DNA from 2 places in the Pseudonocardia phyllosphaerae genome. Region 2 is predicted to be linked to the other one. Evidence: riboswitches for the same ligand, from Rfam matches in the RefSeq annotation. Region 2 holds a riboswitch; the other holds the start of a gene.
The links. Region 2 has a riboswitch for cobalamin ahead of ACLE50_RS02170 (ribonucleoside-diphosphate reductase subunit alpha). Riboswitches for the same ligand answer to the same signal wherever they lie in the genome.
Positions count from the first base shown of each region.

Region 1: it holds a riboswitch for cobalamin, as region 2 does, so the genes downstream of both, ACLE50_RS07435 (hypothetical protein) here and ACLE50_RS02170 (ribonucleoside-diphosphate reductase subunit alpha) in region 2, are expected to answer to the same signal.

Region 1 is NZ_JBKGXS010000002.1:447,949-459,687, forward strand. Features, by position in the region: gene ACLE50_RS07415 (cytochrome P450 family protein) at 1-834, opposite strand, end outside; gene ACLE50_RS07420 (NAD(P)/FAD-dependent oxidoreductase) at 870-2,015, opposite strand; gene ACLE50_RS07425 (4'-phosphopantetheinyl transferase family protein) at 2,963-3,712, shown strand; gene ACLE50_RS07430 (DNA polymerase IV) at 3,709-5,253, shown strand; gene ACLE50_RS07435 (hypothetical protein) at 5,361-5,738, opposite strand; cobalamin riboswitch at 5,774-5,959, opposite strand; gene ACLE50_RS07440 (chloride channel protein) at 6,017-7,639, opposite strand; gene ACLE50_RS07445 (MarR family transcriptional regulator) at 7,636-8,169, opposite strand; gene cobA (uroporphyrinogen-III C-methyltransferase) at 8,221-9,447, opposite strand; gene ACLE50_RS07455 (cobalamin biosynthesis protein) at 9,638-10,021, opposite strand; gene ACLE50_RS07460 (cobyrinate a,c-diamide synthase) at 10,075-11,595, opposite strand; gene cobO (cob(I)yrinic acid a,c-diamide adenosyltransferase) at 11,600-11,739, opposite strand, start outside.
Region 2 is NZ_JBKGXS010000001.1:447,278-459,016, forward strand. Features, by position in the region: gene ACLE50_RS02135 (CbtA family protein) at 1-591, opposite strand, end outside; gene ACLE50_RS02140 (CbtB domain-containing protein) at 593-802, opposite strand; gene ACLE50_RS02145 (bifunctional 2-methylcitrate synthase/citrate synthase) at 930-2,057, opposite strand; gene prpB (methylisocitrate lyase) at 2,054-2,959, opposite strand; gene ACLE50_RS02155 (MmgE/PrpD family protein) at 2,959-4,470, opposite strand; gene nicT (Nickel transporter NicT) at 4,642-5,718, opposite strand; gene ACLE50_RS02165 (ribonucleotide-diphosphate reductase subunit beta) at 6,152-7,255, opposite strand; gene ACLE50_RS02170 (ribonucleoside-diphosphate reductase subunit alpha) at 7,291-10,356, opposite strand; cobalamin riboswitch at 10,484-10,703, opposite strand; gene ACLE50_RS02175 (ABC transporter substrate-binding protein) at 10,930-11,739, opposite strand, start outside.

The sequences.
Region 1 (11,739 bases), on a different contig from region 2:
CCGCAGGAACTCCTCCACCGCCCCGCCGATCAGCGACGGGTCCGCCTGCAGCCGGGCGCGCTGCTCCGGGTGGGTCAGCAGCGCGAGGACGCCGTTGCCGATCAGGTTGGCCGTCGTCTCGTGGCCGGCGATCAGCAGCATCACCGCCATCGCGACGAGCTCGTCGTGGGACAGGCGGTCTCCGTCGGCCTCGCTGACCGCGAGCAGCGAGGACAGCAACGCGTCGTCGGGCTCGGTGCGCTTGCGCTCGATCAGCTCGCCCAGGTAGTCGTGCAGCTCGCCGAGGGGGCCGAACTTCTCCTCCTGCGGCGAGTCGTCGACCAGCACCGTCGACCACGCGGAGAACCGGTCGCGATCCTGCGAGGGCACGCCGAGCAGCTCGCAGATGACCTCGACCGGAATGGCGAAGGCGTAGTCGCGCATGAGGTCCACCGGCGCGTCGGCGGGGAGCCGGTCGAGCAGGCCCTGGGCGATCTCGGCGACGCGCGGGCGCAGCTCCTCCATCCGGCGCACCGTGAACGACCGCCCGACGAGCTTGCGCAGCCGCGTGTGGTCCGGCGGGTCCATCAGGACCATCATCGGGATCGGCGCAGCCGACTGCCCCTCGCGCTGATCGGCGGGCAGCGTGTAGCGCCAGTCCTTGGACAGCCGCGGGTCGGTGAAGGCCGCGCGGACGTCGGCGTAGCGGGTGAGCAGCCACGCCTTCCCGTCCGGCAGCGCAAGCTCGCGGACCGGCTCACCGGTGCGCAGCGCGGTGTACGCGGGGTGCGGGTCGGTCCAGAAGTCACCCTCGAACAACGGGTGCTTCTCGGTGCCGGTGGTGGTCGACGCCATGACGTCCATGCTGCCACCGGGGTGTAAGCGAGCGCTTACACCGAACCGGTGAATCGGGTGACCGAGCACACATCCGGGTCGAGGTCGACGTCGGCCGGAGCGTCGGCGCCGAGGATCCGGGCCGCGGCGAGCGTGGCCAGCCCGGGTGCGGACTCGATCCCGGAGCCACCCTGGCCTGCGACGAACCAGAACCCCGGATGCTCGGGCCGCTCCCCCAGCACCGGGGCACGGTCCGGGGCGAACGTCCGCAGCCCCGCCCAGGCGGTGCGTACCGAGCGCAGCGGCAGCGTCGTCGCGGCCCGGACGCGGTCCAGCGCGAGCGCGACGTCGAGCTCGTCGGGCCGGGCGTCACCGGGCGGCTGCGGGGTCTCGTCGGCCGGGGAGACCAGGACGGTGTCGGCCTCGGCCTTGAGGTACCAGCGCTCGGCGGCGTCGATGACCATCGGCAGCGGGTCGTCGGGTCCCTCGCCCGTGCGCAGCAGCGACGGTTCCACCGGGCAGGCGGCGATCGTGCGCCGGTAGACGGTCAGACCCGCGCCGGGGATACCGGCCAGGGCGGCGACCTCGTCGGCCCAGGCCCCGGCGGCGTCGACGACGGCGGCCGCGGTGAACCGTGCACCGGTGGCGGTGGTGACGACCCAGCCGTCGCCGTCGCGGGTGATCGCGGTGACCCGGGCGTCGCGGTGCACGACGCCGCCGCGGGCGCGCAGGCCGCGCCGGTAGCCGTCGTGCAGGGCGGCGGTGTCGACGTCGGCGGAGCCCGACGTCCAGGCGGCGAGCTGCGGCGCGGTGCGCAGGATCGGGACGCGGCGCAGTGCCTCGGCCGGGTCGAGCGGGACGGGTGCCCCGGGCTCGCCGGTCTGCTCGTCGAGCATCGCCTGCAGGGTCTCGGCGCTCGCGTCGTCGTCGGCGACGTGCAGGACCGGGCGGGGTGACAGCAGCGGCGGGGTCCCCAGCTCGGCGGGCAGCGCGGCGTAGCGGGGCCCGGACGCGGCGATCAGCGTCCGGAACGGGCCGGTGCCGTGCCCGGGGATGTAGGTCGCGGCCGACCGCGCGGTGGAGTGGACCGGCAGGTCCCGCTCGGCCTCGAGCAGGACGACGCGGGCGTGCGCGGCCAGCCCGTACGCCGTCGAGATCCCGGCGATGCCACCGCCGACCACCAGCAGATCCGTGTCCGTCATCGGCGATCACGATAATTCGGTGGCGGCTGATCCGCGGGGCGCTCTACCGTCGCCGCCATGCTGATCCGGTTCCTCTGAGCACGACGCGGGCATCGTCCCGCGTCCCGGTCGCGGCCTCGTCCGCGCCGCTCGTCCCCCGGCCCGTGACGTCTCCCGGGCCCGGAACCAGGCTGTTCGCGTTTCCCGCCCGTTCCGGGTCTCCGCACGTCACCGGCTCCTGCCGATCCGATCTCGTGTCCGATCCTCGTGGAGGCCCGTATGCGCACCACCCACACACGCTCGTCCCTGTCCGCATCCCTGTCCTCGCCGGACCCGGTCGCGCCGACCGTCCCGGCGGCCGCAGCGGGCGGGGTCGCCACATCCGGCCCGGGGTCGTCCGCCGCGGGGCCGTCCGGGACGGCGCTGCCCGATGCCAGGCCCGTGGCTGCGGGCGACGTCGCATCGTCCGGGGACGACCGTCCCGCCAACCGGGCGGAGCGCCGCGCCGCGAAGCGGGGTCACGGTTCCGCCGGGAACGGCGGTCCCCCGGCCCCGCGGACGTCCGGCCCTGCGCCGCACGTGAAGCCGGCCCACGTGCGGTCCGACTTCGCCGCCCGTCGCACCGGCTGACGCGGGAACCGTCCGGTCCGGTCGATCACCGGGCCGGGCGTCCGCGGGTGCCCGGTGTCCGCGGGTGCCGGGTGCCGTGGAGCCCGAGCGGTCGCGGGGTCGGTCGATCGCCGGGGCCCGGTCCACACCCCTGCGCCGGTCTGCACACCCCGGGGCCGGTTCGCACACCCCATATTTCGGGTGTGCGGACCGGCCCCGGGGTGTGCAGTCGCCTGCCGCTCCCTCGCGGCGCAGCACACCGTTTCCGTACGTGGCACACGCTGCGGCATGTGCTGCGTACGGAAACGGTGTGCTGCGCGCGTTCCGGGGTGTGGGTGGCCCCGTGACAAGGTGGACTCGTGAGCGCCTCCGTCGCCGTCTACCTGGCGAAGCCGATCGATCCGGCCACCCGGCCCGACCTCGTCGCGCTGCTCGACGACCACGAGCGCGAGCGGATGGCCGCGTTCCGGCGCGACGACGACCGCGCCCGCTACCTCGCCGCGCACGCGCTGGTCCGGATCGTCGTCGCCGACCGGATCAGCGCCGACCGGATCAGCGCCGACGGAATCCCAGACGACCGGACCACCGCGGCCGCCCTGGTCCTCGACCGCACCTGCCGCTGCGGGAAGCCGCACGGCAAGCCCCGGGTCGCCGGCGGCGGGCCGGAGTTCTCGCTGACCCACTCCGGTCAGCTCGTCGGCGTCGCGGTGTCCGACGAACCGGTCGGGCTCGACGTCGAGCAACACCGCCCGCTGTCCGCATTGGACGGCCTCGCCGAGCACGTGCTGTCCCGGGCCGAGCTGGCCGCCGGCGTCCCCGCCCCCGCGGACTTCCTGGTCACCTGGACCCGCAAGGAGGCGCTGCTCAAGGCCACCGGCGAGGGCCTGTCCAGCCCGATGGACGCGATCACGCTCTCGGCTCCGGACGCGAGCGGTCCGCGGGTGCAGGCCTGGGACGGCGTCGACGGCGACTGGTGGGTCGCCGACGTCGACACCGGGCTCGACGACCATCCCGCCGCCGTCGCCGGGGCCGGGCGAGTCACACCGGAGATCCGCATCGGCGACGGCACCGCGATCCTGTCGGGGGTCCGCGCGACACTGGAGCGGTGACCGGGCCCGACAGCGGCACCGCGGACCTCCGCTGGGTGCTGCACCTCGACATGGACGCGTTCTTCGCCTCCGTCGAGCAGCTGACCCGCCCGACGCTGGCCGACCGGCCGGTGCTCGTCGGCGGGGCGGGGCCGCGTGGCGTCGTCGCCGGGGCGAGCTACCAGGCGCGGGTGTTCGGCGCCCGCTCGGCGATGCCGATGGGCCAGGCCCGCCGCCGCTGCCCGCACGCCACGGTGCTGCCGCCCCGGTTCCCGCTCTACAAGGCGATCTCCGACCAGGTCATGGGGGTGCTCGCGGAGTTCTCCCCGGTCCTGGAGCCGGTGTCGGTGGACGAGGCGTTCATCGAGCCGCCGTCGCTGGCCGGGGCGTCCCCTTCCGATGTCGAGGCGTTCGGCACCCGGCTGCGCACGGCGGTCCGGGAGCGGACGGGCCTGCCCGCCTCGGTCGGGGCCGGGTCCGGCAAGCAGGTCGCGAAGATCGCGTCCGAGCTGGCGAAGCCGGACGGGCTGCGGGTGATCGCGCATGCCGAGCAGGAGGCCGTGCTCGCGCCGCTGCCGGTGCGGTCGTTGTGGGGCATCGGGCCGGTCTCCGGCGAGGCGCTGCGCAAGATCGGCGTCGACACCATCGGCCGGCTCGCCGCGATGGACGGCCGCGAGGTCGCCGGGATCCTCGGCTCCGCCGTCGGGACCGAGCTGCACCGCCTCGCCCGCGGCATCGACGACCGCCCGGTCGCTCCGCGCGGTGCGGCCAAGCAGATCAGCGCGGAGACGACGTTCGACGCCGATCTGACCGCGATGACCGCGGTGCACGAGGCCGTCGCGTCGATCTGCGTGTCGGTGCACCGGCGCCTGGTCGCCGACGGCCGTGCCGCGCGGACGGTGACGGTGAAGGCGCGGACCGGGGACTTCGTCACCCACACCCGGTCGGAGACGACACCGTTCCCGACCCGCGAGCTGTCCACCCTGACCGCGGTCGCGCGGCGGCTCGCGGAGACCGCCGTCGGCGAGGGCGGGGTGCGGCTGCTGGGGGTGTCGGTGTCCGGGTTCGGTGACGAGCCGCCGCTGGCCCTGTTCGACGCCGTCCCGTCGGCGCAGGGGTGGGCCGCGGCGCCCGCGGCGGAGTCATCAGGCGACGTGCCGCCCGGCCTCGGCCTCGCGCTCACCGGCGGACCGGGCGATGCCGCGACGGAAGCCGGCCCCGCACCCGGGACCGGCGCCGTACCCGAGATCGGCGCCGGGGTGCTCGGCACCGCGGTGACCGCGCATCCCACCGCCCCTGCGGGCCCGGGAACGGCTGCGGCGGAGGGCATGCGCCCGGACCGCGATCCCGATCCGGGGCGGCCGTGGCGGGCCGGCGACGACGTCGCGCATCCCGAGTACGGGCACGGCTGGGTGCAGGGCGCCGGGCACGGCCGGGTCACCGTCCGGTTCGAGACGGCCGCGACCGGACCCGGGCGCACCCGGACCCTCGACGCCGCCGACCCCGCACTGAGCCGGGCGGACCCGCTGCGCAGCTGGCACCCCGAGGACACCGCGACATGACGGCCCCGGGGCCGGCGACGCGGCGTGACGTCCCGGGTGGGCGGCGGGCCGGTCGACCGGCCCGGTGTGACGGCGACGCACAGGATCGGCGACGCACGCACCGGCGCTCAGCCCGGCAGCGTGCTCCGGAACGGCGGCGCGACGCGCTCCTCGGCGCACACCCGCACGGCCACGCCCCCGGCGACGGCGCCGAGCCCGTCGAGCACGGCGCGCAGGGCGACGTCGTCGGCGGGGTCCCCGGCGACGAGCAGGACGGCGGTGCGTCCCGCACGTTCCGCGGCCCAGGTCGCGATCCGGGTGACCGCGGCGCGCGGTGAGACGGTCTCCACCCGCCACGCCTCGGCGTAGAACAGGGCCACCGACTCGGGGTCCGCGGCGGGTCCGGGCGGGAAGGCGAACACCAGGTCGGCGTCGGCGAGCAGGTCGGCGGCCCCGGGTGTGCCGGGGCCGGGTCCGGTGCCGAGCACCAGAAGGTCGGTCGTCATCGCGGTTCCTCCTCGGGGGTCCTCGCCCCCGGCATGGGATTCGTGCGACGACGGCTCAGTGTCCTGGCTCCCGGATCCGCGCGCCTCCCCGGCCTTCCGGTCCGGCGACCGTGGCCTGCGGTGGGGAGGCGCTCCCCGGTGACAGTGGCGGGACCGCGCCGGACTCGCACCGGCTTCCTGATCTCCGTCGTCGCGGACGAGCCCATCACGCGCCCGGGTGAGGGTCAACCGGCGACGACGACCGCCACATCCGGTCGGGCCACGGGCGACACAGCCCATCAGGCAAGGGCGGCGGGCGCCGCACCCCGCAGGTGGTCGAGGACGTCGTGCTCGGCGATCGTCCCGAGCAGCGGGCCGTCTGTGCCGTCTGTGCCGTCTGCGCCGTCGCGCACCGCCAGGCTCGCACCCCGGTGTTCGGCCAGGGTGGCGAGCACGTCGTGCACCGGGGTTCCCGGGTCCACGGATCCGGTGGCTCCGGTGTCGCCTGCGATCTCCCCGGCCGTCGCCGGGCGCATCACCTCCCGCACCGTCACCCACCGCAGTGCCTCGTCGACGGCGGTGTCGGCGCCGATGTCGACGCCGCGGCGCAGCAGCTTGAGCGTGTAGATGTTCTCCCGCGACACCAGGTGGCTGATCCCGGTGGAGAGCACGACGGCGGCCATCAGCGGCAGGATCAGCGCGTAGTCGCCGGTCAGCTCGAACACGATCAGCACCGCGGTGATCGGGGCGTGCGCGGCGCCGGCGAACACCGCGGCCATCCCGACGAGCCCGAACGCACCGGGGTCGAGGTGCAGCGCCGGGAACAGGGCGTCCATCGCCACGCCGAACGCGGTTCCGGCGGTCCCACCGACGAACAGCGACGGCGCGAACACCCCTCCCGAGCCGCCGATGCCGATCGTCAGGCTGGAGGCGAGGATCTTGCCGAGCACCAGCAGCAGCAGGAACCCGAGGACGTAGCGGCCCTCGATCGCATTCTGCAGCACCGGGTAGCCGACGCCGTACATCTCCGGCAGCCCGAGCAGCAGCGCACCGAGCACCAGCCCGCCGACGGCCGGGCGCAGCCACTCCGGGCCGCGCCACACGGCGTCGCAGGCGTCCTCGATCGCGTAGAGGATCCGGGCGAACGCCCAGCCCAGCAGCCCGGCGAGCAGGCCGAGCAGCGCGTAGAGCGGCAGCTGCACCGGGCTGCCCAGCTCGAAGTGCGGCAGCGTCAGGATCGAGTGTTTGCCGGCGATCACGGTGGCGACGACGTTCGCCGTCACCGAGCTCAGCACCAGCACGCCGAACGCCTCGGCGGAGAACGACCGCAGGATCAGCTCCAGCCCGAACACGACGCCGGAGATCGGCGCGTCGAACGTCGCGGAGATTCCGCCGGCCGCGCCGCAGGCCACCATCAGCACCAGCCGGGTCGCGGGGACCCGCAGCCATTGCCCGATCGCCGAGCCGAGCGCCGACCCGATCTGCACGATCGGCCCCTCCCGGCCGACCGAGCCGCCGGTGCCGATGCAGATCCCCGAGGCCAGCGCCTTGACCGCGGCGACCGTCGCCGGGATCCGGCCGCCCCGCCGCGCGACGGCGACCATCACCTCCGGGACGCCGTGCCCGCGGGCCTCCGGGGCGAACCACTGCACCAGCGGCCCGTAGACCAGCCCGCCGAGTACCGGGGCGATCAGCAGGAACCAGTAGCCGAGCGCGGGCAGGTGGGTCGAGGCGACGCGGCCGGCGTCGGAGAAGTCCTCCCGGCCGGTGACCAGCCACGTCACGCCGAGGATCAGCTCGTGGAACAGCACCGACCCGATCCCGGCGCCGACTCCGATGATCACGGCGAGACCGACCAGCCCGGGCCGGGTGGCGACGAGCGTGCGGTGCAGCGTGCGCGGCGAGAGCACCCCGGCGCTCACGGCGCTGTCCCCGGCTCTGTGTCCGACGCTGTCTCCGGCTCCGGGTCCGGCTCCGACGCCGTCTCCGGCAGGGGCGCGACGGCCCAGTCGGTCTCCGGGACCTCCCCGGCCGCGCCGGCGAAGGTGCGCAGCCCGTCCCGGACCGCGACCCGGTCCGCGGCGGGGAGCATCTCCAGCAGCCGGCGCAGCTCCGCGCGGCGCAGGCGGGTCACCTGGAGCACCAGCTCCCGGCCCTGCGGGCTGAGCGCGACGACGACCTCGCGGCGGTCACCGCCGTCGCGGGTCCGCTCGGCGAGCCCGCGCGCGACGAGCCGGTCGCACATCCGGGTCGCGGTCGACGGGCCGACCGAGAGCGCCACGGCCAGGTCGGCGGGGCGGCGGCTGCCGTGCTGGGCCAGGACGACCAGCGCGCGGTACTGCGGGAGGGTGACGTCGTCGTCGACGGCAGCCAGGGACCGGGCGACCACCGCGAGCATGGCGCGGCTGGCGGTCATGACGGCGTCGACGAGCTGGTCGGTCTCGTCGGACATGCCGCGACGATTGCACACTGCAAACTTGCAGTGTGCAATCCATGACCGGGGTCACTCCCCGACCGGCGCCTCCAGGCCCGCCACCGGCCCGACGACGACGATCGCCGGCGGGCTGACCTCGTGCGCCTTCGCATCGCGCTCGGCCTCGGCGAGCGTGGTGCGCACGCTGCGCTCGATCCGGGTCGTGCCGTCCTGCACGATCAGCACCGGGGTCTCCGGGTCGCGGCCGTTCGCGATGAGGGTCTCGGCGAACCGGCCCAGCCGCTCGACGGCCATCATGAGCACGATGGTGCCGGTCATCCGGCCCAGCGCGGTCCAGTCGGTGAGGCTGCGCGGGTCGTCCGGGGCGACGTGCCCGGAGACGACGACGATCTCGTGCGCCACCCCGCGGTGGCTGACCGGCACCCCGGCGACGGCGGGTGCGGCGAACGCGCTGGTGATCCCGGGGACGACGGTCACCGGCACCCCGGCGGCGGCGCAGGCCTGGACCTCCTCGAAACCGCGGCCGTAGACGAACGGGTCGCCGCCCTTGAGCCGGACGACGAACTTCCCGGCCTGCGCGTGCTCGATCAGCAGCTCGTTGATCTTCTCCTGGGCCATCGCACGGCCGTAGGGGATCTTGGAGGCGTCGATGACCTCGACGTCGTTGCCGAGCTCGTCCATCAGGTCGCGCGGCCCGAGCCGATCGGTGACGACGACCTGGGCACGCGAGAGCAGCCGCCGCCCGCGCACGGTGATCAGCTCCGGGTCGCCCGGCCCGCCGCCGACCAGGGCGACACCGGCCTGCGGGACCTCGGCCTTCTCGTCGACGACCCCCGACGCGAGCGCCTCGAGCAGCGCGGTCCGCACGGCCGCGGACCGGCGGTGCGCGCCGTGCGCGAGGACGCCGACGGTCAGGCCGTCGTGCTCGCCGGTGGCGGGGGTGACGGCGGTGCCGTGCGCGGCGTCGTCGGCGCGGACGCAGAACACCCGGCGGCGCTCGGCCTCGTCGAGGACGGCGGCGTTGACGGCCGGGTCGTCGGTGGCGGCCATGGCGTACCAGGCGCCGTCGAGGTCGCCGTCGGCCCAGCCGCGGTGGGTCCAGCTGATCTCACCGGCCGACACCATGCCCTCGACGGCCGGGGTGACCTCGGGCGAGACGACCTCGACGTGCGCGCCCGCGGCGATGAGCCGGGTGACGCGGCGCTGGGCGACCTGCCCGCCGCCGACGACGACCACGCGTCGTCCGGCCAGGTCGAGACCGACGAGGTACTGCTCGTGCTGCGCGCTCAACGACATTCCTCTCCCGGGGAGTCCGCACCCGGCGGTGGCTTCGGTTGCTGCGACCGCCCCGGCCACACGCGCGGGCACGGTCGTGGCGGCGGGCCATCCGGTGCGTACCGGGTCCCGCGCGACGACTGACGGACGAGGATAACGGTCGGTGCATGCGTGCGGTGAGGGCGCGAGGCCGATCCCACATCGGCGGTGATCAGCGGCGGGCCCGCGCGACGGCGACCGTGACACCGTCGCCGCGGGTCTTGGGGACCAGCAGCGTCGCACCGGGTCCGGCGGTGAGCAGCGCCGCTGCCTCGGCGACCGACGCGGTGCCGACGGCCGCGCCGACCCGCCCGTCCGGGCTCGGGACCGGCACCGCGGCGAGTGCCTCGGCCGGGTACCCGACCGGGGCACGCGGTGCGACGGCGGCCCGCAGCCCCGGCTCGTCCGCACGCCGGCCCAGGGTGGCGACGACCGCCGTGTCCAGCTCCAGCCCGTGCTCGGTGGCGACCCGGTGCAGCAGCTCCCGCACCGCGGCCTCCGGGGTCCCCGGCCGCAGCCCGATCCCGACGACGAGCGCTCCCCCACCCGTGATCACCGGTTGTGGAGCGGAACCCGCGGCCTGCGGTGCGTCCGCTCCGCAACCGGTGATCACGGTGCGGTGCGGGCCGCCGCGACGAACCGCGCGACCGCGTCGGGGACCCCGGCCGGGTGGGTGTGCAGGAACGACGCGTGCACCCCGCCGCCGGCGTAGCCCTCCGGTTCCCCGCCGCGCCACGCCCAGGCCGGGGTCGTGCCGGCGCGCGGGGTGACAGCGCAGCGGTGGAACTCGTGCGCCGACGCCCGCGCCCCGGCCGGAAACAGCGGCGACGGCGAGACGGCGACGGCGTCGCGGTAGCCGAGGGTGAGCCTCGGGGTCATCCCGGCCGACGCGTCGAGCACCCCGCACATGTCGACGCCGTCGAGGTCGCGGCACAGGTACAGCAGCCCGCCGCACTCGGCGTGCACCGGCGCCCCGGACGCGGCGAGACGGGCGACGTCGTCGCGCAGGGACCTGTTGTCCCCCAACGCCCCGACGTGCTCCTCGGGGAACCCGCCGGGCAGCACCAGCGCGGCGGTGCCCGTGGGAAGCGCCGGGTCGTGCAGCGGGTCGAACCGGACGACGTCGGCGCCGGCGGCGGTGAGCAGCTCGGCGTGCTCGGCGTAGCCGAACCCGAACGCCGGTCCCCCGGCGAGCGCGACGACCGGCCGGGCGCCCGGGCCTCCCGCCCCCAGGGGCACGCCCGGGGCATCCGTGGCAGCGAGGGTGCCCCCGGGGGCATCAGGAGCGTCGGCACCGGCAGCGGCCACCTCCGCGTGCGGGTCCCAGACCGGCCCCTCCGGCAGCGGCCGGGCCAGGGCGACGACGGCGTCGAGGTCCACGTGCTCGGCGACGAGCTCGGCCATCGCCTCGACGGCGCCGGTCGCCGCGGCCCCGTGCTCCGCGGCGGTCACCAGCCCGAGATGCCGCGACGGCACCGCCAGCTCCGCGCGCCGCGGCACGGCGCCGAGCACCGGGAGCCCGATCTCCTCGGCCGCGTCCCGGCAGACCCGGGCGTGCCGCTCGGAGCCGACCCGGTTGAGGATCACCCCTGCGACCTGCACCGACGGGTCGAACGAGCGGAACCCGTGCAGCAGCGCGGCCAGCGACCGCGACTGCCCCCGGACGTCGACGACCAGCACCACCGGCGCCCCGAGCTCGGCCGCCACCGAGGCCGTCGATGCAGCACTGATGTGCGCTCCGCCTGCGCTCCGCGCTGCACCGATGTGCGCTCCGCCTGCGCTCCGCGCTGCACCGATGTGCGCTCCGCCTGCGCTCCGCGCTGCCCCGTCGCCGATCCGACCGTCGAACAACCCCATGACGCCCTCGACGACGGCGACGTCGCACCCGGCGGCACCGTGCCGGGCCAGCGGTGCGATCCGCTGCGGGCCCTGCAGCACGACGTCGAGGTTCCGGCCGGGCCGCCCGGCGGCGAGGGTGTGGTAGCCGGGGTCGATGTAGTCCGGCCCGACCTTGAACGGTGCGACCCGGGACCCGCGGCGGCGCAGCGCGGCCATCAGGCCGGTCGCGATCGTCGTCTTCCCGCTGCCCGACGCCGGCGCGGCGACGACCAGCGCGCGCGGACTCACCACGTGGTCACCACTCGATGCCCCGCTGGCCCTTCTGCCCGGCGTCCATCGGGTGCTTGATCTTCGTCGTCTCCAGGACCAGGTCCGCGGCCTCGATCAGCGCAGGCGGCGCGTCCCGCCCTGTGATGATCACGTGCTGCTGCCCGG
Region 2 (11,739 bases):
CAGCGCCATGACGATCCCGATCACGACGACGAACGCGATCGCCGCGTACCAGGTCGCCGCCGTCGTCCCGACCCGCGGCTGCAGCGCCCGGCCGAGCCGGACCGCGAGCAGCCCGAACACCACCGAGGCGACGACCATGCCCAGGTAGAGGCTGCCGCGCTGGGCGATCGTGTCGCCGTTGCCGATCGCGGGCGGGTTCGCCGGGTACTTGACGAACGGGACCAGGTAGATCGCCAGGAACCCGGCGACGCCGAGCCGGACCGCGAGCTTCCGGGCGGTGACGGCGCCGTAGCGGCCGTAGGCGAGGCAGAAGGCGACGCCGAACAGGCAGCCCAGTGCCACGCCGAACAGGACGATGCCCGCCCCGATGCCGACATTGCCCTGGACGGCCCGGCTGAACAGCTCCGGTCCCTCGGCCTCGGCCGCCTGACCGGCGGCGGCGTCGAGCGCCGCCTGCGCCTCGTCACGGCCGCTCTCGTAGTCGATGGCCTGCTGGATCAGCGGCTCGGCGAAGATCCGGGCGAAGACGAACGCGACCAGGCCACCGATCGCGCCCGCGAGCATCGCCCGCAGGATGAGTGCGCGCGCCATCTCAGTGGCAGGGGAAGCCGAGGAAGTGGCGGGCGTCGTGGACGAACTCGTGGACGACCATCGAGTTGCCGAACACCGACGTCGCGCCCTCGTCGATGCCGATGAAGTAGTACAGCAGCAGACCGAGCGCGAGCGCGCCGATCAGCCACGGCATGGTCTCGGAGACCGGGATGACGGCCGGGCGTGCACCGGCGTGGCCGGGGGTGGACATCGTTCCTCCACGGGGTCGGAACCGGCGAAAACGGACAGGTTTCCGCTGGTGAGAAGCTCACCGACGGTAGATCCGGGTGCCGAGCACGTCAATGTGCATGTGACGACATGTTCAGCCCTCGACGTCCTCAGGCCGCCGGTGGCACCTCGCGGCGACCGGCGCCCTCGTACGCGGCCAGCGGCCTGATCAGCGCGTTCGCCGCCAGCTGTTCGGTGATGTGCGCCGTCCATCCGGTGATGCGGGCCATCACGAACAGCGGGGTGAACATCGGCACGTCGAAGCCCATCAGGTGGTAGAGCGGCCCGGCCGGGTAGTCGAGGTTCGGGAACAGGTTCTTCTCCCGCAGCATCCCCGCGGCCAGCGCGGAGGACGTCGCCAGCAGCTCGTCGGCCCCCTTCAGCCGGACGACCTCCTCCAGTGCGGCCTGCAGCGTCGGCACCCGGGAGTCGCCGTTCTTGTAGACGCGGTGCCCGAAGCCCATGATCGTCTTCTTGTTCGCCAGGGCGTCGGCCAGCCAGGGCTCGGCGTCGGCGGGGGAGTCGATCTCGCCGAGCATGTGCATGACGGCCTCGTTCGCCCCGCCGTGCAGCGGGCCCTTCAGCGCGCCGATGCCGGCGACGACCGCGCTGTAGAGGTCCGACAGCGTCGAGGTCACGACCCGGGCGGTGAAGGTCGAGGCGTTGAAGCTGTGCTCGGCGTAGAGGATCATCGAGACCTCGAACGCCCGCAGCACCTCCGGCTCCGGGACCTCGCCGAAGGTCATGTGGAAGAAGTTCGCGGCGTAGCCCAGCGACGGGTCCGGCGGGATCGGCTCCAGCCCGCGGCGGCGCCGCTGGTCGATCGCGACGACCGTCGGCAGCGCCGCGAGCAGCCGCAGCGACTTCGCCGCGTTCGCCCCGGCCTCGTCCTCCTGCACGTCCTCGGAGCCGAGCCAGCTCACCGCCGTGCGCAGGGTGTCCATCGGATGGCACGTCGTGGGGGTCTGCAGCAGCAGCCCCTGCAGGCTCCGGTCGATCGGGCGCAGTGCCCGCTCGCGCTCGGTGAGCGATGCCAGCTCGGCGGGCGTGGGCAGCTCGCCGTTCCACAGCAGGTGGGCGACCTCGAGGAAGTTCCCGCGGGCGCACAGGTCCTGCACCGGATAGCCCCGGTAGAGCAGCGAGTTGGTGTCCGAGTCGACCTTCGAGATCGCCGTGGTGTCGGCGACGACCCCGGCCAGGCCCTTGAAGATCTGCGGCGGTGCATCGGTGACGGTCATGCGGGGTCCTCCTCCTGGTAGCCGGCGAGCCGGGCGTCGAACGCCGCGTACTCGTCGTAGCCGAGCAGCTCGTAGAGCCGGCTGCGGGTCTGCATCCGGTCGACGACGCCGGACTGGGTGCCGGTGCGGCGGATCTCGGCGAGCCCGGCCTCGGCGGCGCCCATGGCCAGCCGGAGCAGGGCCACCGGGTAGATGACGACGTCGACGCCGAGCTTCTCGAGCGTCGCCGCGGGCAGCAGCGGGCTCCGCCCGAACTCGGTCATGTTCGCCAGCAGCGGGACGGTGACCGCGTCCCGGAACGCGCCGTACTCGTCCTCGCCGGTCAGGGCCTCGGCGAACACCATGTCGGCGCCCGCGTCGACATAGGCGCGGGCCCGGGTGATCGCGGCGTCGAGCCCCTCGACGGCGCGGGCGTCGGTGCGGGCGCACAGCACGAACGCGTCGTCGGTGCGGCCGCGGACCGCGGCGCGGATCCGGGTGCACATGTCCTCGGTGGACACCAGCGCCTTCCCGGACAGGTGCCCGCAGCGCTTGGGGTCGACCTGGTCCTCCAGGTGACAGCCGGACACGCCGGCGTCCTCGAGGGAGCGGACCGTGCGGGCCACGTTCGCCGGACCGCCCCAGCCGGTGTCGGCGTCGACCAGCGTCGGCAGGTCCGTGGCGCGGGCGATCGTCGCCGAGCGGGCGGCCACCTCGGTCGCCGAGGTCAGGCCGACGTCGGGCAGGCCCAGTTCCGCGGACAGCACGGCCCCGGAGACGTAGACGCCGTCGAAGCCCTGCTCGGCGACCAGCATCGCCGAGAGCGCGTTGAACGCCCCGGGCAGCTGCAGGATCCGGTCCCCGGCCATGGCGTCCCGGAACGCGACCCGCCGCTGGTGCGCGGTCGTCGTCGTGCCGAGCATCAGAAGATCCCCCGGTCCGGAGCGGCGTCGAGGCGCGGCGCCACCACGGTCAGCTCCGCCAGGTCCTCGGGGGCGAGCTCCGGCAGGCGCAGCGCGTACTCGAGGAACCGGTCCTGCTCCACCCGGTCGACGACGTCGCGGGCCAGCGAGCGGAACTTGCCGACGTACTCCTCGCGGCCGAACGGGCGCGCGCCGAGCGGGTGCGCGTCGGCGACGGCGATCTCGTCGGTGATCGTCGAACCGTCGGTGAGGGTGACCTCGACGCGACCGCCGAACGCCTTCTCGTCCGGGTCGGCGGAGTGGTAGCGGCGCGTCCACTCCGGGTCCTCGACGGTCGACACGGCGTGCCAGAGCTGCACCAGCTCGTCGTCGGCCGCCCGGTGCGGCGGGTAGGACCGCTCGTGGTGGAAACCGCCGTCGAGCAGGGCCACCGCGACGATGTAGGGGATCGAGTGGTCGAGGGTCTCGCGGGAGGCGTTCGGGTCGTACTTCTGCGGGTCGCCCGAGCCGGAGCCGATCACGTGGTGCGTGTGGTGGCTGGTGTGGATCACGATGCTGCGCACCGCGGCCGGCCCGCCCGCGTCGCGGATGCGCGGGCCGAGCCTGCGGGCCAGGTCGATCAGCGCCTGGCTCTGGTACTCCGCCGAGTGCTCCTTGGTGTAGGTCTGCAGGATCGCGCGCGGCGCCTCGCCGGGGGCGGGCAGCGGGACGGTGTAGGCGGCGTCCGGGCCGTCGAGCATCCAGGCGACGACGCCGTCCTCGCCCTCGTAGATCGGCGACGGCGCGCCCTCGCCGAGCATCGCGCGGTCGGCGGCCTCGATCGCGGCCTTGCCCGCGAACGCCGGTGCGAAGGCCTTCCACGACGAGATCTCGCCCTTGCGCGACTGGCGGGTCGCGGTCGTCGTGTGCAGGGCCTGGCCGATCGCCTGGTAGGTGACCGCGGTCGGCAGGTCGAGCAGCGCGCCGATCCCGGCGGCGACCGACGGGCCGAGGTGCGCCACGTGGTCGATCTTGTGGGCGTGCAGGCAGATGCCGGTGACCAGGGCGACCTGCACCTCGTAGGCGACGGCGATCGCGCGGGTGAGCGCGGCCCCGTCGGCGCCGACGTGCTGGGCGACGGCGAGCAGCGGCGGGATGTTGTCACCGGGGTGCGAGTAGTCCGCGGCCAGGAAGGTGTCGTGGTAGTCCAGCTCGCGGACGGCGACGCCGTTGGCCCATGCGGCCCACTCCGGGGAGACCCGGTCGCGGGTCCCGAACACCACCGCACCCGCGCGGCCGGCGGCCGGGGCGTGCCGCAGCGCCTGGGCGCGCGCGGTGACGGCCGGACGGCGGTTCAGCGACGCCGTCGCGACCCCGGCGTTGTCGACGAGCCGGTTGACGACCATGTCGGCCACGTCGGCCTCCGGGGCGATCCCGCCCGCGGCGACCTCGGCGATCTTCCAGGCCAGCTGGTCCGGCCGGGCGAGGTTCTCCTCGCTGCGGTGCACCCGGACCTTGTGGTCGACGGTCATCCGTTCCTCCATCACGACGCCTGCGTCCTGCTGTCCGGGCAGAGCGTGGCGGGATGGAGGCGGCCCGCGCGAGGGGCCGAAGATCGCGAATGTGTGCGTGTCTTTCCGGGGGATCCTGCGAACGTTGCGAAGAGCTGGGTTCGCGGGGGTGCGACCCGAAGGGGGTGTGGCTCAGTCGGCGGCCGGGGCCGCGCCCCAGCGCTCCTCGACCCGCCCGAGGCGCCACACCGCCACCGCCACCAGCCAGGCGAGCACGAACAGCGCGACGATGGCGTAGCCGGCGTAGTCCAGCGGGACGTCGGCGATCGCGGCGAGCGGGCCGTCCTCGATCCCGAGCTGGTCGCACAGCACCCCGACCAGCTCGATCGTGCCGATGACCAGCGCGACGACGACGGACAGCGCCGTGATGGTGATGTTGTAGTAGACCTTGCGCACCGGGCGGGCGAAGGCCCAGCCGTAGGCGAAGTTCATGACGACGCCGTCGATCGTGTCGAGCAGGCTCATCCCGGCCGCGAAGAGGACCGGCAGCACGAGGATCGCGTAGAACGGCAGCGAGAACGCCGCGGCGCCCCCGGCCAGCACCAGCAGGCTGACCTCGGTGGCGGTGTCGAAGCCGAGCCCGAACAGGAAGCCGATCGGGTAGATGTGCCAGGGCCTGCGCACCGCGCGGGTCAGGCCGCCGAGGAAGCGGTTCATGAACCCCCGCTTCTCCAGGTGCTCCTCCAGCTCGGCCTCGCTGTAGGTGCCGCGCCGCATCCGGCGGAACACCCCGACGATCCCGACCAGCACCACCAGGTTCAGGATCCCGATGATCCACAGGAACACCCCGGACACCGACGCGCCGACGATCCCGGTGACCGCGTGCAGCGTCGAGTTGTCGTCGCTGACCTCACCGGCCAGCGCGCGGACGCCCAGTGCGAGCAGCACGGTCAGCGCGAACACCACCGAGGAGTGGCCGAGGGAGAACCAGAAGCCCACCGAGAGCGGCTTGCGACCGCCGTCGGCCATGAGCTTGCGGGTGGTGTTGTCGATCGCGGCGATGTGGTCGGCGTCGAAGGCGTGCCGCATCCCGAGCGTGTAGGCGAGCACTCCGAGCCCGACGCCGAAGATGCCGCTCGGGCCCAGGTCGTAGTGCGCGGGGACGACGAGCACGAGCAGCACGCCGAACCCGGCGACGTGCAGCAGCAGGATGAACGCGGCCATGCCGAGCAGCGACCGCCGGTCGTGCGCGTCGAGGGCGGCGGCCATCCGGGACCAGCGGCCGGGGGTGTGTGCGGGGGCGGACAACGGCGTTCTCCTGCGGTGCGGTGGGACGTCGTCCGGCGTCCGGGCGGCGTTCGGTGCCCGCCGAGGTGTAGCCGGTCGTCTCACCACATGGCAGTAGTTGCATGCTGTTGGCGGCAACTCGTCCGGTGTGGGTGGTTCGTCCCCCGGCTTTCGGTCAGGTCCGTACGGCGCAGCGGCCGTGCCCCTGACACGAGTTGCCCCGCCACGAGTTGCCCCGCCACGAGTTGCCCCGAGGGGCACCCTCGTTCCCACCGGTGGTGGCGAGGGTGCCCCTCGGGGCAGGTGGCGCGGTGACGGAGTGGCCCAGTGGCGCGGTGACGGAGTGGCCCAGTGACGCAGTGACGGAGTGGCGCAGCGGCCCCGTGGGGCGGGGCTCAGCGACGCCGGCGGGGCGTCAGTCCCACTCGAGCGAGCCGCCGGTGCGGTACTCGGTCACCCGCGTCTCGAAGAAGTTCTTCTCCTTGCGCAGGTCCATGGCCTCGCTCATCCACGGGAACGGGTTCTCCGCCTGCCCGAACAGCGGCGCGAGGCCGATCTGCTCGGCGCGCCGGTCGGTGATGAACCGCAGGTACTGCTCGCAGGACTCCGCGGTCAGCCCGAGCATGCCGCGCGGCATGGTGTCGCGGGCGTAGGCGACCTCGAGCTCGCAGGCCTCGTGCAGCATCTGCCGGATCTCGGCGACGAAGTCCGCCGTCCACAGGTGCGGGTTCTCGATCTTGATCTGGTTGATGCAGTCGATGCCGAAGTTCAGGTGGATCGACTCGTCGCGCAGGATGTACTGGTACTGCTCGGCGACGCCGACCATCTTGTTCCGCCGGCCGAGCGAGAGGATCTGCGCGAAGCCGGTGTAGAACCACATGCCCTCGAAGATCACGTAGAACGCGACGAGGTCCCGCAGGAACGCCCGGTCCGCCTCGGGGGTGCCGGTGCGGAAGTCCGGGTCGGACAGCGCCTGGGTGTAGCGCAGCGCCCAGGAGTCCTTCTCGGTGATCGAGGGGACCTCGCGGTAGGCGTTGAACAGCTCGCCCTCGTCGAGGCCGAGGGACTCGCAGACGTACTGGAAGGTGTGCGTGTGCACGGCCTCCTCGAACGACTGCCGCAGCAGGTACTGCCGGCACTCGGGGTTGGTGAGGTGCCGGTAGACCGCGAGCACGATGTTGTTCGCGACCAGCGACTCCGCCGTGGCGAAGAAGCCGAGGTTGCGGATCAGCATGAGCCGCTCGTCCTCGGTCAGGCCGTTCGCCGAGCGCCACAGCGCGATGTCGGCCTGCATGGCGACCTCGGTCGGCATCCAGTGGTTCGAGCAGCCGGCCAGGTACTTCTCCCACGCCCAGTGGTACTTCAGCGGCAGGAGCTGGTTGACGTCGGCCCGCGCGTTGATCATGCGCTTGTCGTCGGCGTCGATCGGGGCGGCACCGCGCTCGATCTCGCCGAGCCCGGTGGTGTCGGCCGCGTCGGGGGAGACGGCGGGCTCGGCGTCGAAGCCGAGATGCCCGATGCCGTGGTTCCCGGTGTCGCGGTTCTCGGTGGTCGTCACTGGCAGGCCTCGCAGTCGGGGTCGTCGATCGAGCAGGCGGCGGCGGGGTTCAGGTCGAGGTCCATGCCGTTGCCGGTGTCCGGGGTCCCGGCGACCGGCACGGACGCGGACGGCCGCGCCGCCGGCTCCGGGGCCTCGGCCGGGGGAGTCGCGGCCGGGGGAGTCGCCGACGGGGTCACGGCGGGCCCGGCGGAGGCCGGCGGGACGGCGGACGCGGACGGCCCGGCCGGGGTGGTCGGCACGGCGGTCCCGGCCGGCCCGTCGGCCGGTGCGGACGCCGGAGCGCCGCCCGACGGCACCCCGGTCAGACGCCCGTCGGTGCCCTTGAGCGTGGACTTCTCCACCGACGTCGCCGCGCGGGTACGCAGGTAGTAGGTGGTCTTCAGGCCGCTGCGCCACGCCAGCCGGTACAGCTCGTCGAGCTTGCGACCGCTCGGACCGGCCAGGTAGAGGTTCAGCGACTGCGCCTGGTCCAGCCACTTCTGGCGGCGCGCGGCCGCCGTGACCAGCCAGTACGGGTCGATCTCGAACGCCGTCGCGTACAGCTCCTTGAGGTCGTCGGGCACCCGGTCGATCTCGGCGAGCGAGCCGTCGAAGTACTTCAGGTCCGAGACCATGACCTCGTCCCAGAGCCCGCGCTCCTTGAGGTCGCGGACCAGGTGCGGGTTCACCACGGTGAAGTCGCCGGACATGTTCGACTTCACGTACAGGTTCAGGTGGATCGGCTCGATCGACTGCCCGACCCCGCAGATGTTGGAGATCGTCGCCGTCGGGGCGATGGCCAGCACGTTGGAGTTGCGCATGCCCTGGCTGCGGACCTTGTCGCGCAGCCCGTCCCAGTCCAGCGTCGACGACGTGTCCTGGGTCAGCTCGCCCTCGCCGCGGGCGTCGGCCAGCAGCTGCAGCGAGTCGATCGGCAGGATCCCCCGGCTCCACAGCGAGCCGTCGAAGCTGGCGTAGCGGCCGCGCTCGGTCGCGAGGTCCGACGACGCCGAGATCGCGTGGTAGCTCAGCGCCTCGGCGCTGGTGTCGGCGAACGCGACGGCCGCCTCGCTGCCCGGGGCGATGCGCTGCAGGAACAGCGCGTCGGAGAAGCCCATCAGCCCGAGCCCGACGGGGCGGTGGCGCAGGTTGGACCGGCGCGCCTCGGGGATCGTGTAGAAGTTGATGTCCACGACGTTGTCGAGCATCCGCACCGCGGTGGTCACCGTGCTGCGCAGCTTGTCGGTGTCCAGGCCGTCCGGGCCGACGTGCGCGGCCAGGTTCACCGAGCCGAGGTTGCAGACCGCGACCTCACCGGCGTCGGCGTCGGCCTTGGTGTTCAGCGTGATCTCGGTGCACAGGTTCGACGAGTGCACGACACCGGCGTGCTGCTGCGGGCTGCGCAGGTTGCACGGGTCCTTGAACGTGATCCACGGGTGCCCGGTCTCGAACAGCATGGTGAGCATCCGGCGCCACAGGTCCACCGCGCGCACGGTGCGGTGCACGGTCAGCTCGCCGCGGGCGGCGGCCGCCTCGTACTCCCGGTAGCGCTGCGCGAACGCGTTGCCGTAGAGGTCGTGCAGGTCGGGGACCTCGTCCGGGGAGAACAGCGTCCACTCGCCGTCGGCCTCGACGCGGCGCAGGAACTCGTCCGGCACCCAGTTCGCGGTGTTCATGTCGTGCGTACGCCGGCGGTCGTCGCCGGTGTTCTTGCGCAGGTCGAGGAACTCCTCGATGTCCACGTGCCAGGTCTCGAGGTACGCGCACGCCGCGCCCTTGCGCTTGCCGCCCTGGTTGACCGCGACGGCGGTGTCACCGGCGATCTTGAGGAACGGCACGACGCCCTGCGAGACGCCGTTGGTGCCGCGGATGTGCGCGCCGAGGCCGCGGACCGGGGTCCAGTCGTTGCCCAGGCCGCCGGAGTACTTCGCGAGCAGGGCGTTGTTCTTGTAGCCCTGGAAGATCGAGTCCAGGTCGTCGTCGACGGTGGTCAGGAAGCACGACGACAGCTGCGGGCGGGTGGTGCCGGAGTTGAACAGCGTCGGCGTCGAGGCCATGAAGTCGAAGCTCGACAGCAGCTCGTAGAACTCGATCGCGCGCGCCTCGCGGTCGACCTCGCGGACCGCCAGGCCCATCGCCACCCGCAGGAAGAACGCCTGCGGCAGCTCGAAGCGCACGCCGCGCTCGTGCAGGAAGTAGCGGTCGTAGAGGGTCTGCAGGCCCAGGAAGCCGATCTGCAGGTCGCGCTCGGGGCGCAGCGCGGCGGTAACCCGGTCGAGGTCGAACGTGGCCAGCTCGGGGTCGACCAGCCCGATCTCGATCGCGTGCCGCAGGTAGCCCTTGGTGTAGGAGGCGTACGACGCGGCCATCTCGGCCTGGTCCGGCGTCTCCCGGGTGCCCGACAGGTGCGAGACGGCCTCGGCGCGCAGCCGGTCCATCAGCAGCCGGGACGCGACGAGCGAGTAGTCCGGCTCGCGCTCCACCAGCGTCCGCGCCGCCATGACCAGGGCCTGGGCCAGCTCGTCGGCGGTGATGCCGTCGTAGACGGTCCGCTCGAACTCGGCGAGCACCGGGCCGGCCTCGACGTCGTCGATGCCGTCGAGGGCCTCGGCGAGCACCGTCTCGACGCGGTCGCGGTCCAGCGGCACCGTGCTGCCGTCGGGCTGGGTGACGTGGACGACCGGCCCGGCCTCGGTGACCGCAGCGGCTTCCCCACCGCTGCCGCCACGGGCCTGGGCGTGCTCCTCGCGGTAGAGCACGTAGGAGCGGGCGACCTTGTGGTGCTCGCCGCGCATCAGCGCCAGCTCCACCTGGTCCTGGATCTGCTCGACGTTCACCGCAGGCGTCGGGTGGCGCAGCAGCGCGGCGACGACCTGGTCGGTCAGCCCCTTGACGACGTGGTGCAGCCGGGACGACGACGCCCCGGCGTCGCCCTCGACGGCGAGGAACGCCTTGGTCATCGCCACCGAGATCTTGGAGGCGTCGAACGCGGTCTCGGACCCGTCGCGCCGGATCACGCGCAGGGTCGGGGCGGTGGCAGCGTCCGTGGTGGACGCGGGGGGAGCGGTGGAAGCCGTCACAGGGCTGGTCTCCTCGCGGGTCGCCGTCGCTTCTCGGCCGCGCAGGGGAGTACCGGGGAACGGGACGCGACGCAGGCGCCCCCGCACCCTGGTGCCCTCCCGCGGGGCTCCGGAGCAGCGCACACCGGCGGTGTGCGCGCCGGTGGCAGGTCTTCGGACTCACGGGCCGACGAGCGGTCGTGCTGCTCGCTCCTACTGGCCGTCGCTTCCCGGGAGCGCGCGCTCCCAGTGCCATGACGGCGGTCGTTCCCGCTCACCGCTGCGGGGCAGTCCCGGAGTCGCACCGGGTTCCCTCTCGCCTCACCGGGCCCGTGCGGGACCGGTGAACCACCAGCGAGCGCGACACTACATCTTGGGCCCGACAACGGAAGGGACCCCTAGGTGTCCGGGTGTGTTGCTGTGACCTGGTCACGCGCGGTGAACGCCGCAGGTCCGGACCGGCGTGTCTCCGGCACGGGCCCCGCGGGCGCCGGTCGGCGGGCTCGAGGTCCACACCGGTGGGTGATCACACCCCACCCGTCGGTGCCGACGAGCGGTACCGCGGCCGCGTCGGGTGACCACCGCCGCCCGGGATCAGCCGAGCCGGGCCTTCGCGAAGTTCGCCCACGCGAACGTGTTCGGCCGGGCCGGGGTGAGACCGGTCAGTCCGCTCGCGACGCCGACGTTCCAGTCCCGCACACCCCACACCAGTGCACCGGAGTCGGCCCGCAGCAGCTCCATGATCTTTGCGAAGCCCGCGGCGCGCCGGCCGTCGTCGTTCGTCGCGGTGGCCGCGTAGTACAGCTCGTCGATCTTCGGGCTGCGGTAGCCGGTGAAGTCGTAGGTCGGGGTGGAGGTGAGCATCCGGCGTCCGATGTAGTCCGGGATCGGCAGCGTGCCGGTGCTGTTCTGGGAGAACACGCCCTGCTTGCGGATGGTCTTGAAGTAGCCGTCTTCGGGCAGCTGGCGGGCGGAGACCTTCAGCCCGATCTCGCCGAGCTGGCGGACGACGAGCGCGGTCGCGGCGTCGAACACCGGGTCGGCGCCGCTGGTCTGCAGCTCGACGGTCGCGTTCTGCGCGCCCGCCTGTGCGACCAGCGCCTTGGCCTTCTCGACGTCGCGCGTCACCTGCGGCACCGTGCCCGGGTAGTACTGCAGGCCCTGGCCGAACATGTCGTTGCCGACGCGGCCACGCCCCAGCAGGGCGACCCGCACCAGCTCCTCGCGGTCGATGCCGAGCCGGACGGCCTCCCGCAGCCGCGGGTCGGCGAACGGCGGCTTGTCCACCCGCATCACCAGGAACTGGTTCGCCGCGGCCGGGGCGGCGAGCGCAGTGGCGCGGCCGCTGCCGTCGAGCCGGGCGGCACCGGCCGGGGTGAGGTCGTGGGCGTAGGCGACCTGCCC